Regions from separate parts of the Rummeliibacillus sp. TYF-LIM-RU47 genome, predicted to be linked through region 2. Evidence: riboswitches for the same ligand, from Rfam matches in the RefSeq annotation. Region 2 holds a riboswitch; the other holds the start of a gene.
The links. A riboswitch is a leader RNA that binds a small molecule or an ion and turns the genes downstream of it on or off. The one in region 2 is predicted to bind lysine.
Positions count from the first base shown of each region.

Region 1: another riboswitch for lysine. It lies ahead of F0527_RS14180 (transporter substrate-binding domain-containing protein); the one in region 2 lies ahead of dapA (4-hydroxy-tetrahydrodipicolinate synthase).

Region 1 covers NZ_VVIR01000004.1:105,848-113,646, forward strand. The annotation lists gene F0527_RS14160 (methyl-accepting chemotaxis protein) at 1-79, opposite strand, end outside; gene guaC (GMP reductase) at 485-1,468, opposite strand; gene ldmS (L-aspartate--L-methionine ligase LdmS) at 1,746-2,939, shown strand; gene F0527_RS14175 (hypothetical protein) at 3,131-4,585, shown strand; lysine riboswitch at 4,682-4,868, shown strand; gene F0527_RS14180 (transporter substrate-binding domain-containing protein) at 4,972-5,823, shown strand; gene F0527_RS14185 (amino acid ABC transporter permease) at 5,988-6,734, shown strand; gene F0527_RS14190 (amino acid ABC transporter ATP-binding protein) at 6,755-7,483, shown strand; gene F0527_RS14195 (ATP-binding protein) at 7,771-7,799, shown strand, end outside.
Region 2 covers NZ_VVIR01000003.1:79,186-86,984, reverse strand. The annotation lists gene F0527_RS13040 (TatD family hydrolase) at 1-679, opposite strand, end outside; gene F0527_RS17125 (hypothetical protein) at 1,009-3,324, shown strand; gene F0527_RS13030 (cupin domain-containing protein) at 3,475-4,002, opposite strand; gene dapA (4-hydroxy-tetrahydrodipicolinate synthase) at 4,065-4,961, opposite strand; lysine riboswitch at 5,076-5,256, opposite strand; gene F0527_RS13020 (YsnF/AvaK domain-containing protein) at 5,344-6,372, opposite strand; gene F0527_RS13015 (D-glycero-alpha-D-manno-heptose-1,7-bisphosphate 7-phosphatase) at 6,541-7,062, shown strand; gene F0527_RS13010 (NADH-dependent flavin oxidoreductase) at 7,199-7,799, shown strand, end outside.

The DNA.
Region 1 (7,799 bases), on a different contig from region 2:
GCAACGAAGGAATAATCAAGAAAATTGAAAAAGCCCCAATTAACTTAGAACGCAGACTCCAGTTAAATAATTTTTTCACTCGCGTTTACCTCTCTTATACTAAAACTTTGATATGCTGCAAGAAAGTTTAGTGACTACTTTACTCGTTGGAAGTCCGCTGAGCATTCATTAACCAAATTGCTTTAAGGGTGCTGATTCCTATCAAGACTTTTGGGCTCACTCATGTTTTTAGATAAGGTTAAAAGCTTATGTGATGTGGATTTTAGATCCTTTATTTCCCTTATTCTGTTATGTACATAGTGCATATGAGTGTCTTTTACCTTAATTGCGAGCTAATTCTATCACATAAAGAATCGTTTAGTGATAGTTTTCCAAAATATTTATCGGATAATAGTAAATATTTTTAATAATGGGTAGAAAAAAACCTCTACGATCAGCATATAGCATGACGTAGAGGGCTTTTTTATTTGTCCGGTAAAGAAAATTAATATGTTTTATCTCCGTTGAAAATTGAATTTTTTACAATTACATAATCAACATTGCGAATTGCATCTAGTTTTGTACCGCCTGCATATGAAATAGATGACTGTAAATCTTGTTCCATTTCAATTAGGGTGTCTTTTAAATGCCCTTTATGTTCAACATGCAATTTTTTGCCTTCTACATTTTTACGTTCCCCTTTTTGGAATTCAGATGCAGAGCCAAAGTATTCTTTATAAAGTTTGCCGTTTATTTCGATTGTTTCGCCAGGGGATTCTTCATGACCAGCGAATAGAGAGCCAATCATCACCATAGAAGCGCCAAAACGTACAGATTTTGCAATATCGCCGTGTGTGCGAATGCCACCATCAGCAATAATTGGTTTAGTAGCAGCTTTAGAACACCAGCGAAGTGCAGCTAATTGCCAACCGCCTGTGCCAAAGCCAGTTTTAATCTTAGTAATACATACCTTACCCGGTCCAATGCCTACTTTTGTTGCATCTGCACCAGCATTTTCTAATTCTCTAACTGCTTCTGGTGTTCCAACATTACCTGCAATGACAAATGATTGAGGGAGATGTTTTTTAATATGCTGGATCATGTTAATGACTGCATTGGAATGTCCATGAGCGATATCAATAGTAATGAATTCAGGTGTTAGCCCGTCTCTTTCTAATGTCTCAATAAAGTCATATTCTTCCGATTTAACACCAACGCTGATAGATGCAATTAAACCGCGTGCATGCATATCTTTGATAAAGTCTGCGCGTTTTTCTGGATTAAAACGATGCATGATATAGAAATAGCCATTTTCAGCTAATTGGATTGCTACCTTTTCATCAATAATTGTTTGCATATTTGCAGGGACCACTGGAAGTTTAAAAGTATGTCCGCCAAGTGTCACACTTGTATCACATTCTGATCGACTATTCACAATACATTTTGCAGGAATCAACTGAATATCTTCGTAATCAAATACATTATCCATAAAGGAACACCCCTAAAGTCGAATATTATTTTTATTTATTTATAAAACGTTCGCCATTTGATAATTTACATTATTTTTAGTTATTTGTAAAGGTCTTTTAGATTTTAGTTATCTTTTTGAAATATAGTTTCTTGTTAGAGAGTAAGGGGTAATTAATAGCATCCTTATAAGGGATTTTTGAAAGCTATAAAGAGTTAACTAAAGACGAATCTAACAATTGAAACACAATAGATAAAAAAGACCGCTACAGTGCGGTTATAGAAAAGGAGAAGATAATATGGATCAGCTAGTCGTAAAACCAACCTTTACATTGAAGCAAATCTACGGAGAGGACGCTGTCTATAGTCCAAGGCCATCTTATCAAGAAAACCCTTGGATGTCGCAGGACATGGAACAGTTGGACTTTTTAACTGCAAGAGAATTAGTTATCTCAAATTTACCAACGCTGGTTCATAAAGCGACACAAACAGACAAAATCAAAGAACTGTTCGAAATAGTAGGGGTAGAAATACCCGAACAACCCTATCAATATGGCAACCAAGAAGAATATGAAGCTGTTTTACACAAGTGGAGCCGAGAGAAAAAGAAAATTGTTTTCCATTATTTATATGATGAAGAAGAAATCAGTCGAGATTGTTATTGGATGGATGCAGAAATGTTTAATTATTTGAACTGTAAGGCTAATATCGATGATATCATCCCAAAACAGTATGTACCTAAACGAGACGTTGTTTGCATAGATCAATTAGAGGAAGAGCTTAAATCATGGCAGCTACCACTTATTTTAAAACAAGGTGAAGATTTGCCTTCATCTGGGGGCTATGGTGTTATGATTTGTCACACTGACGATCAGCTAGTCGCGGCCGTCCGCAAATTTAAAAGTGAAGATGCAAAAATGGTTATTGTTGAAGAGTGTCTTGATATAGAAGTGAATTATTGCTGCCAGTACCTTTATTCAGAAGAAACTGGTATCCAATTCATCGGTGCATCGAAGCAAATTACAGATGACAACGGAATATACAGTGGAAATATACTAGTAGAGAATGTACCAGAAGAAATCATTCAGGCAGGTCGCGAAATTATGGAATGCGGTGTAGAAAAAGGGTTTATCGGTGTAGCGGGATTTGACCTTGTTATTACAAAGGATGGCCAAGTGAAAGCTATCGATTTGAACTTTAGACAAAATGGTTCTACATCCATGTTATTACTACACGAACAACTTGGAAAGCCAGTAAACAAGTTTTTAGCCTACCGATCAAATGACCAACGAGATGCATTCTATACAGCGATAAAAGAGTATGTTGAAAAAGGCGTACTATTCCCATTAGCCTACTATGATGGAGATTATTTCGAGCAAAAAAAACCATCTAGATTTACCGGAGTCTGGTATGCAGATTCAATCGAAGAGATTGAACGGTATGAAAAAGAGCTTATGGAAAAAAGTGTTTTAGAAAACGGACCAGAGGATTAATTCCTCTGGCTTTTTTTTGATTTGTTTAAGCCCAAATGTATTATTTATGGTAGAATTTTTTAGTAGTAGCACTGTAAAATTAACAAAGAAGATACTACTTTTAGTAGAAAGAGCACTTTTATTATAGATGAACAATACTAACCACTTAATAATTAGATATAGAAAATTAAATGAATATGGGGAGAAAACCAATGAAGAGCTGGGAATTTATATTACGCGATTATATGATTGGGCGTCCGGTCATTGCTATTCAGTACGATGAGGACGATCCGACAGTTGGAGAAATTGTAGACTTAAATAGAGAGTTGCCTTATGGGCAAATCGAAGTAACAGAAGACGGAAAATTAGCATCACTTTTAATTGAAATGGAAGACATCATGGAACACAATGATGTGTCACTTGATGAGTATGAAGAATTAACACAAGAGGATTTGATGGGAATTGCGGAAGATTTTATAGATGAATTCTATCAAAAAGAACTTACTTTCCGCAGTATTTCTGAATGGAATGGTGAATCATACTTGTTAACGTTTGAAGCAAAGGATGTTGCACTAAATCTATTCTTGCCTAATTCAGGTGTGACGCTAGAAATAAATAAACAAGGTTTTATCCTGTCGGCTACCTTTAATCAGTCGTATTATCAGCTAGCCTATCCTGATATTCAGATTTCTGCTGAAGATGCTAGGGAAATTCTTTTTGAACAACCGCTTGTCGAACTTGCGATTGCAGACTTGAATGGGGAATTACAGCTTCTCTACAAACCAAAAAGTGGCACTTTTAGAGTACATGTAGACGGTAGTCTCCAATACGAAGAGGATTTTATGGAATATGGGGAGCAAAATGCTAATTCCTTTGAGCCCGTTACAGTAACCGAGAGTGTAAAAACATTGCTTGGTGTAACTGATGATATGCAATTGATTGAGGACGGAGCAAATCGTTTTTGGTATATAGGCAATTCGAAAAACACCGATGAAGAAGAACCTGTTATTAAAATTGAAAACATAGATTCTATGTTTATGGAATACGAATCGCTGGTAGAGTGGGAAGAGCAGAAAGAAGAACTGCCAGAAGCTACATTAGCTAATAAAGCAAAAATGTTCCTAGAGGCGATTGTGGGCGATGTCCATGAAAAGTACCTGTTAGAAGTACAGCAAGGGGAAATGGAATATTCGTCATATGGCATAATAACAGAAGAAGACTTGTCAGAAGAGGAACGACAATTCTTTGAAGAGTTGGAGTTAGAAGAAGATGATGAGTTTGACGAAAACTTTGACTTTGAGCCATACACAACATTTTCATTTATAAGACAGCATAAGGGTGTCCTATTAAGTGATTACACCATTCATATCAATGTAGGGAAATATACGGGGATTATTCGTGAATGTTCGCTGCTGTTGCCAAACGAAGGGAAGTTAAATACCCTAGACATTGTACCAGTCCTGCCTTTAGAGGAAGCCGACGCTAAATTTAAAGAACAGCTGGAAATGCATCTTGCACGAACTGAGGTCAATGATGAAGAAGATGAAGACCTAATTATATATGATTTGACTTATGAAGCAGAATTTCCAGCTGGAAAAGAAATCATGGCTATTAATGCCATGAGCGGGGAAGTCTATTATGCAGAAGAAGAATATGAGGAAGATTGATGGCTAGAATCTTTTAAATTGTTGAAATATTATTGACATCCATTCCATCCCTATTGTAGACTGTTTAAAACATAACTAAATATAGCCTCACTTATACGGTGAGGTAGAGGCGCAGTATTTATTAGTTCTTAGTGGAGTTAGAGAAAGCGATGAGTCTAAGAAGAAGGAAATATTGCCGAAGTGTGTAACAAGTTTCTCATTGTTGTATGCTGGGTCTGCAGTGAATAACTGCAGGACTGTCTCAATAAATTTCTATGGTTTATTGAGTTGTGCTATCTCAAATTGGGATATAAGTAGAGGATTTAGGACTAGAATTACGTAGCCCTGAGTTCAACTCAGGTCTATAATTCTAGTCTTTTTTATTTAGAAAAAAGGGAGAGATCAATATGAAAAAAATAGGAACACTGTTATCAAGCATGTTACTAATTGCTGTGCTAATTCTAACAGGGTGCAGTTCTAAAGAATCTGGTGATGCAAAGTCTTCAGGCAGCAAAGGAAGCGACACATTTACAGTCGGCATGGAAGCAGGTTATCCGCCGTTTAACTGGACGCAAAGTGACGATTCTAATGGTGCGGTTGCCATTCAAGGGAACGCTGAGTATGCAGGTGGGTATGATGTTCAAATTGCCAAAAAAATTGCAGATGGCTTAGGGAAAAAACTTGTCATTTCTAAAATGGAATGGGACGGTTTAGTGCCAGCTTTAGCTTCAGGTAAGATAGATGCGATTATTGCAGGGATGTCTCCTACTGAAGAACGCAAAAAGACAATCGACTTCTCTGACAATTACTATACATCTCATCTAGTGATGGTCGTTAAAAAAGGAAGTAAATATGAAAATGCTACTTCAATTGAAGACTTTAAAGGGGCAAGAGTAACAGCTCAATTAAATACATTCCACTATACAGTTATTGATCAAATTCCAGGCGTGAAAAAACAAACAGCAACGGATAATTTCTCCGCTATGCGCGTGGCTTTACAAGCAGGCAAGATGGATGCATATGTTTCAGAGAAACCAGAAGCAGTATCAGCAACTTCAGCCAATGATCAATTTAAAATGGTTGAATTTAGCGACGGCAAAGGATTTAAAACAGCCGCGGAAGATACACAAACAGCAGTGGGTATACCGAAAGATAGCAAATTAACAAAGAAAATCAATGAAATACTAAAAGGCATCTCAGAAGAAGAGCGTACAAAAATGATGGATGATGCCATTAAACAACAACCAGCAGCCAAATAATGCAAAAGTTCACTTAGTGAAAGTGCTCTTCAGCTTTCACTAGCTTTGCATCAATCGCGCTTTAACATGTAATATTTACGCCTAAAGGATACGGCATGTATTAAAGCTTTGTTATAGGAGAGACATAAGCATCTGTTAAGGCGCTGTTTGGAGGAGGAAAATAGATGAGTTTAGAATGGTTTATAGAGATTATCGTCAATAACTGGCCAATGTTTTTAAGAGGCGCATGGATGACGTTGCTCATTGCGACAGTTGGTACAATTTTTGGCGCCTTAATTGGCTTAATCATCGGTATTATTCATACAATCCCGAAAAGCAAAAGTAGAATTAAAAGAGTATTTTTAAAATGCGTAAGCATCATTTTATCGGTATATGTGGAATTTTTCCGCGGAACCCCAATGATTGTGCAGGCGATGGTTGTTTACTTTGGTTCTGACCTGATATTTCACATTGATATGAACCGTACATTTGCGGCAATGTTCATTGTTTCTCTCAATACAGGGGCTTACATGGCAGAAATCGTACGAGGTGGCATTATTAGCATCGACAATGGACAATTTGAAGCAGCACGCGCGATTGGTATGAATCATTGGAAAACGATGGTGCATGTCGTTTTGCCACAGGTAATGCGCAATATTTTGCCAGCTACAAGCAATCAATACATTATGAATATTAAAGATACATCAGTGTTAAATGTGATCGGTGTTACCGAATTATTCTTCCAAACGAAGACGATTGCAGGAAATAACTTCCGCTACTTTGAGTCATTCTTTGTCGCCTGTATCATTTATCTGATTATGACTATTATAGTGACACAAATATTGAGATATTTCGAAAGAAAACTTGCCGGCAATGCAACATATCAGCTAATAGATAATCAAGAAATGCTGAGCGGACAGAAGGCATCATAATAACAAAGGAGAGGGATTCTATGGAAAACATTATCGATATCATGCATCTCAATAAATCCTTTGGATCACATGAGGTATTAAGAGATATTAACTTTTCTGTTAAGGAGGGTGAAGTAGTTTGTGTGATTGGCTCTTCGGGCTCAGGGAAATCAACACTGCTGCGCTGTATTAACTTGCTTGAATCGCCCACTGGCGGAAAGATTTTATATAAAGGACAGGATATACTGGACCAAGAGCATAATTTAAATACATACCGTACTCACCTCGGCATGGTATTCCAGCAATTTAATCTGTTTAATAACTGTGATGTATTAAGCAATTGTATGGTAGGACCAATAAAAGTATTAAAGCGGCCAAAGGAAGAAGCGAAGGAAGTGGCGATGAAATATTTAAAGGTTGTCGGGATGGATCGTTACAAAAATGCTCGTCCCCATCAGCTTTCAGGTGGCCAAAAACAACGTGTAGCCATTGCCAGAGCCCTCTCTATGCAGCCTGATGCGCTACTGTTTGACGAACCGACATCTGCCTTAGACCCTGAGATGGTAGGAGAAGTCTTGAAAGTGATGAAAGAGCTGGCGAATCTAGGTTTAACAATGATTATAGTGACACATGAAATGGAATTTGCAAGGGAAGTTTCCGATCGTATTGTCTTTATGGATCAAGGTGTTATCGTAGAAGATGGCAAGCCAGAAGAGGTATTTAATCAACCTAAGAATGAGCGTACAAGGGCATTTTTGCAAAGAGCATAACAAAATACAGGGAACTATTAAATGGTTTCTCGAAATCTCAAATGATTTTCAGCACACCTATTCATTTTTCATAAAAGCTCATTGATCAAATGAGCTAACAGTTAGACGATATCCACGCCCTTAGTAGCGTGGATATCGTCTTTTGTTTTTTATATGACTTATAAGTTTCACCGTATTTTTTCATTCTAGTGCAATCATGGTAATATAAAGAGAATATATTATCTGATTGGAGGGGAATCTCCATAGGCATTAGTCAAAAAAATTGGTTGAAGTCGGAAACGATATGGATGTTATTGATCGCTGTTTTAACAGCTGT
Region 2 (7,799 bases):
GTTCATTTCTGCCGTTTTTAGGTTTTGGCGTCAGTGTGCGAGGTGTCAGATAAGGTGCATTTGTTTCCACCATTAAGCGATGTAGTGGAATGAATTTTACTGCCTCCTGCAACTCTTTCCCACGCCTCTCATCGCAAATCCAACCTGTTATACCAATATGGAAGCCCAACTCTACATATTGCTGCACTTCTTCAGCGCTCCCTGTAAAACAATGAACAACAGAACGGTTAATCAAGTCTTGGTGGTTGTCCATTATTTCTAAAAACCGCTGATGAGCATCCCTTACATGAAGAAAGAGAGGCAAGTCCATTTCCCGTGCAAGGTTTAATTGGGCAATAAAGCAGTCCTCCTGTATATCTTGAGGTGAGTACATACGATTGAAATCAAGACCGCATTCACCGATAGCCACCACTTCTTGATGGTTAGCCAATCCACGTAACTGTTCTATTGACTGTCCATTAAATTCAGAAGCAACGTGTGGATGGATACCCGCTGTGGAAAAAAGAGTGTTAGGGAATTCTTTTGCCAATCGAAGGCTTTTTTGGCTTCCTTTTATGCTTGAACCAGTCAGAATCATATGAGTGACTCCACTTGAAACCGCACGTTCTACGACTTCTTGTGTATCCTTTGAAAAACGCTTGTCCGCAAGATTAAGCCCAATATCTATTAATGAGTCCATGTTATCCCTCCTAAAAGCTTACCTCTATTTTACCCTAGATGATAAGGGATGTTTAATCGTTTACTCTGCTTGAGTTACTTCTGGTTTGTTTCGATTACAGTTAGCATTAACCTGTTTCCTCCCCTAAGGCTATTGAGGCTCCTCAAATTCGGTGATGGCTTTGTGATGGACTTTGTGCCTCGTTGGGATATTGATAAGGGGCAAAACTTACTCTTTCGAGAATAGTGGATAGTAAAATAGAATCATTTTATATAAAACAATAACAAAAAATACTGTATATTGCTAAAATAGTATAATAAAAGGAAGATATTGGAGGAGGGGTTCATTTTATGAAAAAGATAGCATTAGCAGCAGTTACAACAGCTATGTTACTATCTTCAGTCGGAACAACTGAGGTAATACCAGCATCAGCTGCAACTACTGTACAATTAAAAGATGGCGTACTCGTAAATAAGGTAACAGGTAAGGCAGTAGAGGGGTACAAAGTATATAATGGTTGCTTATACAAAAATGGTTCACTAGCACCTGGCTATGTTAAATATGGCAGTGGGAAAAATTTAAAACTATACCATAATGGTAGGCTTAAAAAAGGTTACTATAGAACAAAGGATGATAAATATCAGTTCCTAGATGGATCATTGATTCCAGGTAAAGATTTTTATGACAATGGCCTAGAAGAACTTTATTACCAAGATGGTGTTTTAACAAAGCGAATATATGTCAATCCTTCGGATGGTAAACTATATGAAAATACGAAGCTGAAAAAAGGCGATTATGTTATTCATAGCTTTGATGATGATGATAATCCTCATTTGAATCTTTATACCAATGGCATTTTATCCAAGGGCTATCAGTTTGCCGATTATAAAAAGAAAACGTATTTATTTAAAGACGGACACATTTCTCTTGCTACCCTTTATAAGGGGAAATTATACAAAGATGGGCTTCCAGCACCAAAGAATAAAGTTATCTCAGATGGAAAAGACACGTATTATTACAATGATGCGCTAGCAAATGGTGCTATCAAAGAGTACGTTTATAAAAATGGGAAGAGAGTACGCAATATAACGGCACAAAACTTCTTAGACAAATTAGCAGAAGTCCAAAAGCTAAGCGCGGCGACAGAAGTGAATTCTGTAACGTTAAATGCAAAAATAGCCAATTTATTAACCTTCTATACGGAAAATTACGAAACAATTTATCAAAGCTATACATTGTACGAGAAAGTGACAACATTAACATCGAAACTAAATGATTTAAAAGAAATTGTAGGGAAGCTAGAGCATACAGAAGCAACAATAGCGAATGATAAAGCAGTTAGAGAAAAATTAGGCTCTTTATATGATAAACAAAGACTTAAACATGTTAATGGGGACATTTTAGACGGCGAATATAAAGGAAATATTTACAAGAAGGGCCGTTTGATGGGTTCGCGTGAAAATGTCGACCTAAAGAATACCACTGCAGCATATAAAAAATTGTCTACTGATAAATCAGCGACAATGCAACAAACAATCGATGCTTTAACAGCACAAGTAATGGCGGCAAAGTCAGTCTTAGCAGCAGCAAAAGCACCAAAATATCCAAATTTAAAATTTAATACGCCTCAGGCAGAAGAAGTACTACGTGATAGTTTAATACAGCGTCGTGCACTAATAAAAAAAGCAGCGCAACAACATGAAACAGTAGATACAGCTACTTTAGAAAATGAACTTATTGCAGGTTTTTCAGAGCTTGGCGAAAAAATATCGTTTGAACAAGCTTCTACTACAGCAACGTACAAACCACTTGCTGCGGGGGAAGTTGCAAAGGGAACATTTGATGACAAGGGATTTGCATATTACGCTATTAATGTCGATCAAGTAGAAGGAAACTATTACTTTGTTGGAAATCATGAAGTGTCAAATCTAGCTTTTTGGATGAGTGACACAAAAGAAGCAATCAACGATAGTGATGAAGGAGTTGCGAAAAAATTACGCTATCTCGAAAAAGGTGTTTACTATGTAGCGATAAAAGGAAAACCAAATGCACTATACCGCTTCAAACTATACCAACAAACATATAACTATACGACAATGAAAGAACTTCCTTCTGGTCCAAATGCTTTAAGTACGCCTAGAGTAAAATTACCGTATTACCAATATTCAACCCCTTCAGTTGATATCAACCTAACAACGGATGAACATATCATGTTGTATGGCGTATCAAACGAAGATCCATTTAAAAGAACGGTTGAAAATATTGTGTTGACGAATAAAAAAACAGGTAAAACATATCCAGTTGTTCATATTTCGACAACACACTTCTCATCAAATGCACCAAACGGCAAGTATTCATTGTCGATTATACCTACTCAAAAAGGTGTTCCAGGACATGTGGGGATTCGCTACGAAACGACACCCCATTTAAAAATCAATAAACCAAATCAAGAAAGTCGTTTTTATACACTGAACGTTAAAAAAGATACGAAGTTTAAATTTGAGTTAACGGGTTCTGGAAAAATGCTATTATACGATCACAACCATCACCTAGTGAAAAAAGCAACCATCGCAGAAGGAACTGATAAACGGGAGTTTGTTTATACCGTGAAAAAAGGCCGTTATAGCCTCAAAGCTCCTTTGACTATTAAAGTTACACCGAAATAAAAGGTATTCGCTAATTAAATCAGTAGAAAAGGAGAATCTTGCGAAAAAAGATTCTCCTTTTCTTATGTTCAAAATTTAAAAGGAAGAATCACCCTTTATTCAGAAAAAGCAGCCTCCCCATAAGGCGGAAGCTGCTTATTTAATGCTTTTTTATTGGGGTTCCTCCGCTTCGGCGATTGCTTTGGTTTGATGGACCGTGCCGCGTGGATGGTTAGGAGGTGCATAGATTGAATACAGCTTGATTGGCTTGTTGCCTGTATTGGTTAGATTATGCCATGTACCAGCTGGAACGAAAAAGACATAATCATTCCGCACTGGTTGCTGGAAGTCTAAGAACTGTTTATTCTTACCCATTTGTACAAGGCCTTCGCCTTCTTCAATGCGAATAAACTGGTCCGTATGCGGGTGAATCTCCAAACCAATATCTCCTCCGACCGGAATGCTCATCAGAGTAAGCTGCAAATGCTCACCGGACCATAGCGCTGTGCGGTAGTTTGTGTTTTGTTTTGTTGCTGTGTCTATATTGAGAGCAAAAGGTGCTGGACCATAATCTCTTAAATAAACACTATTCGGACTTTGGTAGGTTTGCTGGTATTGATTTTGAAACTGGTAAGGGGAGGGGCTATTCGGATAATAGCCGTGGGTTGTTCCGCAAGATGGACAATGATAGTGATACAAAACATCATTCCTTTTTTTACTATACTGTACGCTTCTCGCGGAACTTTGGTGCCTATTTTAAATTAACTTTTTAAAGCTGTGTCTTCTTTACATACAGTCTGCAATAGATGCTGCAACTCAGTAGTTTCTTCTTCATTAAGGGGTATTAAAGGCAAACGTACACCGCCTACTGCTATTCCTCTCAGATTCAGTCCGGCTTTTACAGGGCAAGGGTTAGGTGCGCTAAATAGTCCTTTGAATATAGGGAGAAGCCTACGATGATCTACCGCAGCTTCCATCACATTCCCGTTTTTAAACTTTTCCATCATCGCTTGCATTTCATTTCCAATAATATGGGAAGATACAGAAATAACGCCAGTAGCGCCAATCGATAAAGATGGCAGTGTTAAATGGTCTTCTCCTGTATAGACACTGAAATCATTGGGTGTTTTTGTAATGAGTTCAGCCATTGCATCCAAATTTCCGCTCGCATCTTTAATGGACACGATGTTATTAATCGCGGCAAGGCGAGTGACTGTTTCAACGGATAGATTGACAACACTTCTTCCAGGGATATTGTAGAGAATGATTGGTAGCTGCGTTGAATCCGCAATTGCTTTGAAGTGCTGATAAAGACCTTCTTGTGATGGTTTATTATAGTAAGGTGCAACAAGCATGATTCCATCCACCCCAGTATCTTCAGCAGATTTAGTCAGTTCAATGGATGCCCTTGTATTATTAGATCCGGTGCCTGCAATAACAGGAACCCTATGGTTTACTTCATCTACGACAAATTGAAATAAACTGATTTTTTCTGCCGTTGTGAGTGTAGGGGATTCACCTGTAGTGCCAGCTACCACAATGCCATCTGAGCCGTTTTCGATAAGATAATTAATCAGCTCACGAGTAGCTCTAAAGTCAATATTTCCTTGTTGGTCAAATGGGGTCACCATCGCCGTTATAATTCTTCCAAAATTCATTGCTTCTCCACTTCCTTTTCATTTTTTGGAGAAGGGCAGTATAGAAAATGACGCAAAAAAAGCAGCAACGTGATGTGACTACGTTGCTGCGAGAATTCATAAAGTCATCTCCATGCGTACGATAGCCCTCCATATAGTTTCCTACATGACAGTCCTGTGTTTATTCAACAACAGGCCCAGCAATAGAGAAATATGAGTTTCTCTAAGCTTCGGCAAATTCCCCTTTCCACTGCAGTAGTCGGATCTCATCATCCTCTTGCAGCTTACTCATGGTTTTTGCGCCTCTATCCTTATTTCAAAAGATATTGAAATAAGTGAATATTCAATTACAGAAAGTATAGCAGTCTAGCTATGCTTTTACAAGATAGAAAGCTAAATATTATTATATTTCTCTGTTTTTAATATCGGCATTCATATTGCCAGCTGTAAGCGTATCATCAAGATTGTTCTTTTTAAGGTCATTATCGTTTTGATTTGCAGGGTCGTACAATTCTTGCTCTGTAATAGCACCACGATTTGCAGCATCTACATCGCTATCTGTAACAGAAGCATCACCAGTCGTTTCAATGCGTGCTTCCTCGCGTTTTAGATTATCAGTGACTTGTTCTGTTTCGGTCACTTGTTTTTTACCAATGACTACTTCTTCGTTTACCACTGGTCTTTTAGTCACTTCAATTTGTTCTTCGACGATTGGAATACGGATGGTGTCGTCTTCGCCCATTGGAGCATAAGCATCTGTAGTGGCAGCTGCTTCATCGGTAACTTTTCGTCTTTCCACATATACTTCATCGTGTGTGACAGGTACATTGACTGTTTGTGGTTCTTCCACAACATCTTTGTGAACTTCAACCTCACCAGTTTGTACTTGGTCTTTTTCAACATCAAGTTGTTCTTTGCGCAATTTTAATGTTTGCTCATCTGCCACTGTATTATTAACATCCACTGTATCATTAGTAGCTACTGTGGTATCAAGACCTACATTTGCCTCTTGGTTGTCTACTGGTGTTAGTGGGTCAGCAGTGCCTAAAAGGGCATCATCTTCTTTGTTTGCTAAAAGTAGAATACGGCCATCGTTAATATCGCGTTCGTAGCGACGAGCAGATTCTTCATCAAAGCCAAGTGTTAAGAAATATTCGTAATAAGATGCATGGTCCACATCTGTGTGGAAATCACCTTTAAATACTGCTGCTAGGCGATCGAAGAAACCTTCATCTTCTTCCATATTGCGACCACCGACATCTTCTGTTAGTACACCTGTTTCATTTTTTACGACTGATGGAGCAGAAGGGAAGTTTGTTGTATTAAGTGCAATTGAGAAATCGTCAGTTGCATATCCTTTTTGACGATATTCATCAATAGCTTTAATCACTTCCGCGCTTGAGTTATAAATTCCTAATACTTTTTTATCCATGTGTATTACCTCCATTATTTGTTTCATTTTTTTGATATGTGATTACAACATAAATATACCCGAATCTCTTTCAACGAAACGCTTAAGCATAAAAGAATGTTTGTTTTAGAATTAGTAAAATGTGACAATGATGAAGAAGATAAACGCTAAAGAAAGGTGCTTATATATATGAAAAAAGCCGTATTTTTAGATCGTGATGGGGTCATTAATGAGGTACTAACCAATAGGGTAAAGTTTGTGAACAAACCGAAAGATTTGTATTTCTTACCGGGTGTTCCCGAAGCCATAAAAAAATTGAATGCTTATTTTGATTTTGTGTTTGTGGTCACCAATCAGGGCGGTGTAGGTCTTGGATATATGAAAGAATCGGAATTGAAAAAAATCCACTTGCATATGATTGAGGAGTTAAAGAAACAGGGAGCTCAGGTGGATGAGGCAGTCTATTGTCCACATAAACCAAAAGCTGGTTGCGCTTGCCGAAAGCCTAACAGCAAGTTAATTGAAGACTTAGCAACAAAATATGAAGTTGACTTATCAAAATCATTTATGGTTGGTGATACGGATACAGATATTATGGCGGGGAAGAAAGCAGGGACGAAAACAGTTTATTTAGGTGAACGCGATCCAATAGCCGATGCAGTATGTAATGACCTGAGCGAAGCGGCAGAATGGATTATAGCACATCAATAGTTTGCATCTGTAATGTACCTATTGTACAACGTGAACGTACAAAAGTTGTTTTGCTGGAGTTTCAATTCTTTGACACATGATTTCATGCAGAATACGATAAATTAGTGAAGAAATGAAAAATAGGAGGTCAATATGTATGGCAGATTTATTTGAAGAATATACATTGAAAAACGGGGTTACATTGCGCAATCGAGTGGTAATGGCACCTATGACGAACTACTCTGGTAATGACGATGGTACCGTTACAGACGCGGAGGTCGCTTATTACGACCGCCGTTCAAAAGGTGTCGGTATGATTGTGACAGCTTGCACGCATGTCTTAGAAAACGGCAAAGGTTTTCCAAGACAGTTTGCTGGATATGATGACAAGTTTATCCCTAGTCTAAAACGCGTGGCTGATGCGATTCATGCTGGAGGAGCAAAAGCAGTGCTTCAAATTTTCCATGGTGGCAGACGCTCTATTCCTGAAGAGGTGCCGAATGGCGAAATCGTGAGTGCAAGCGATGTCGCTTTTCCAGACAATGCAACACCAAGACCAATGACAACGGAAGAAGTAAAAGAAGCAATCAAAGCCTATGGCGAAACAACGCGTCGTGCGATTGAAGCAGGCTATGACGGCGTTGAGATTCATGGGGCGAACACATACTTATTGCAACAATTTTTCTCTGCCCACACGAATAAAAGAACAGATGAATATGGTGGAGTAATTGAGAACCGTATGCGCTTTCCATTAGAGG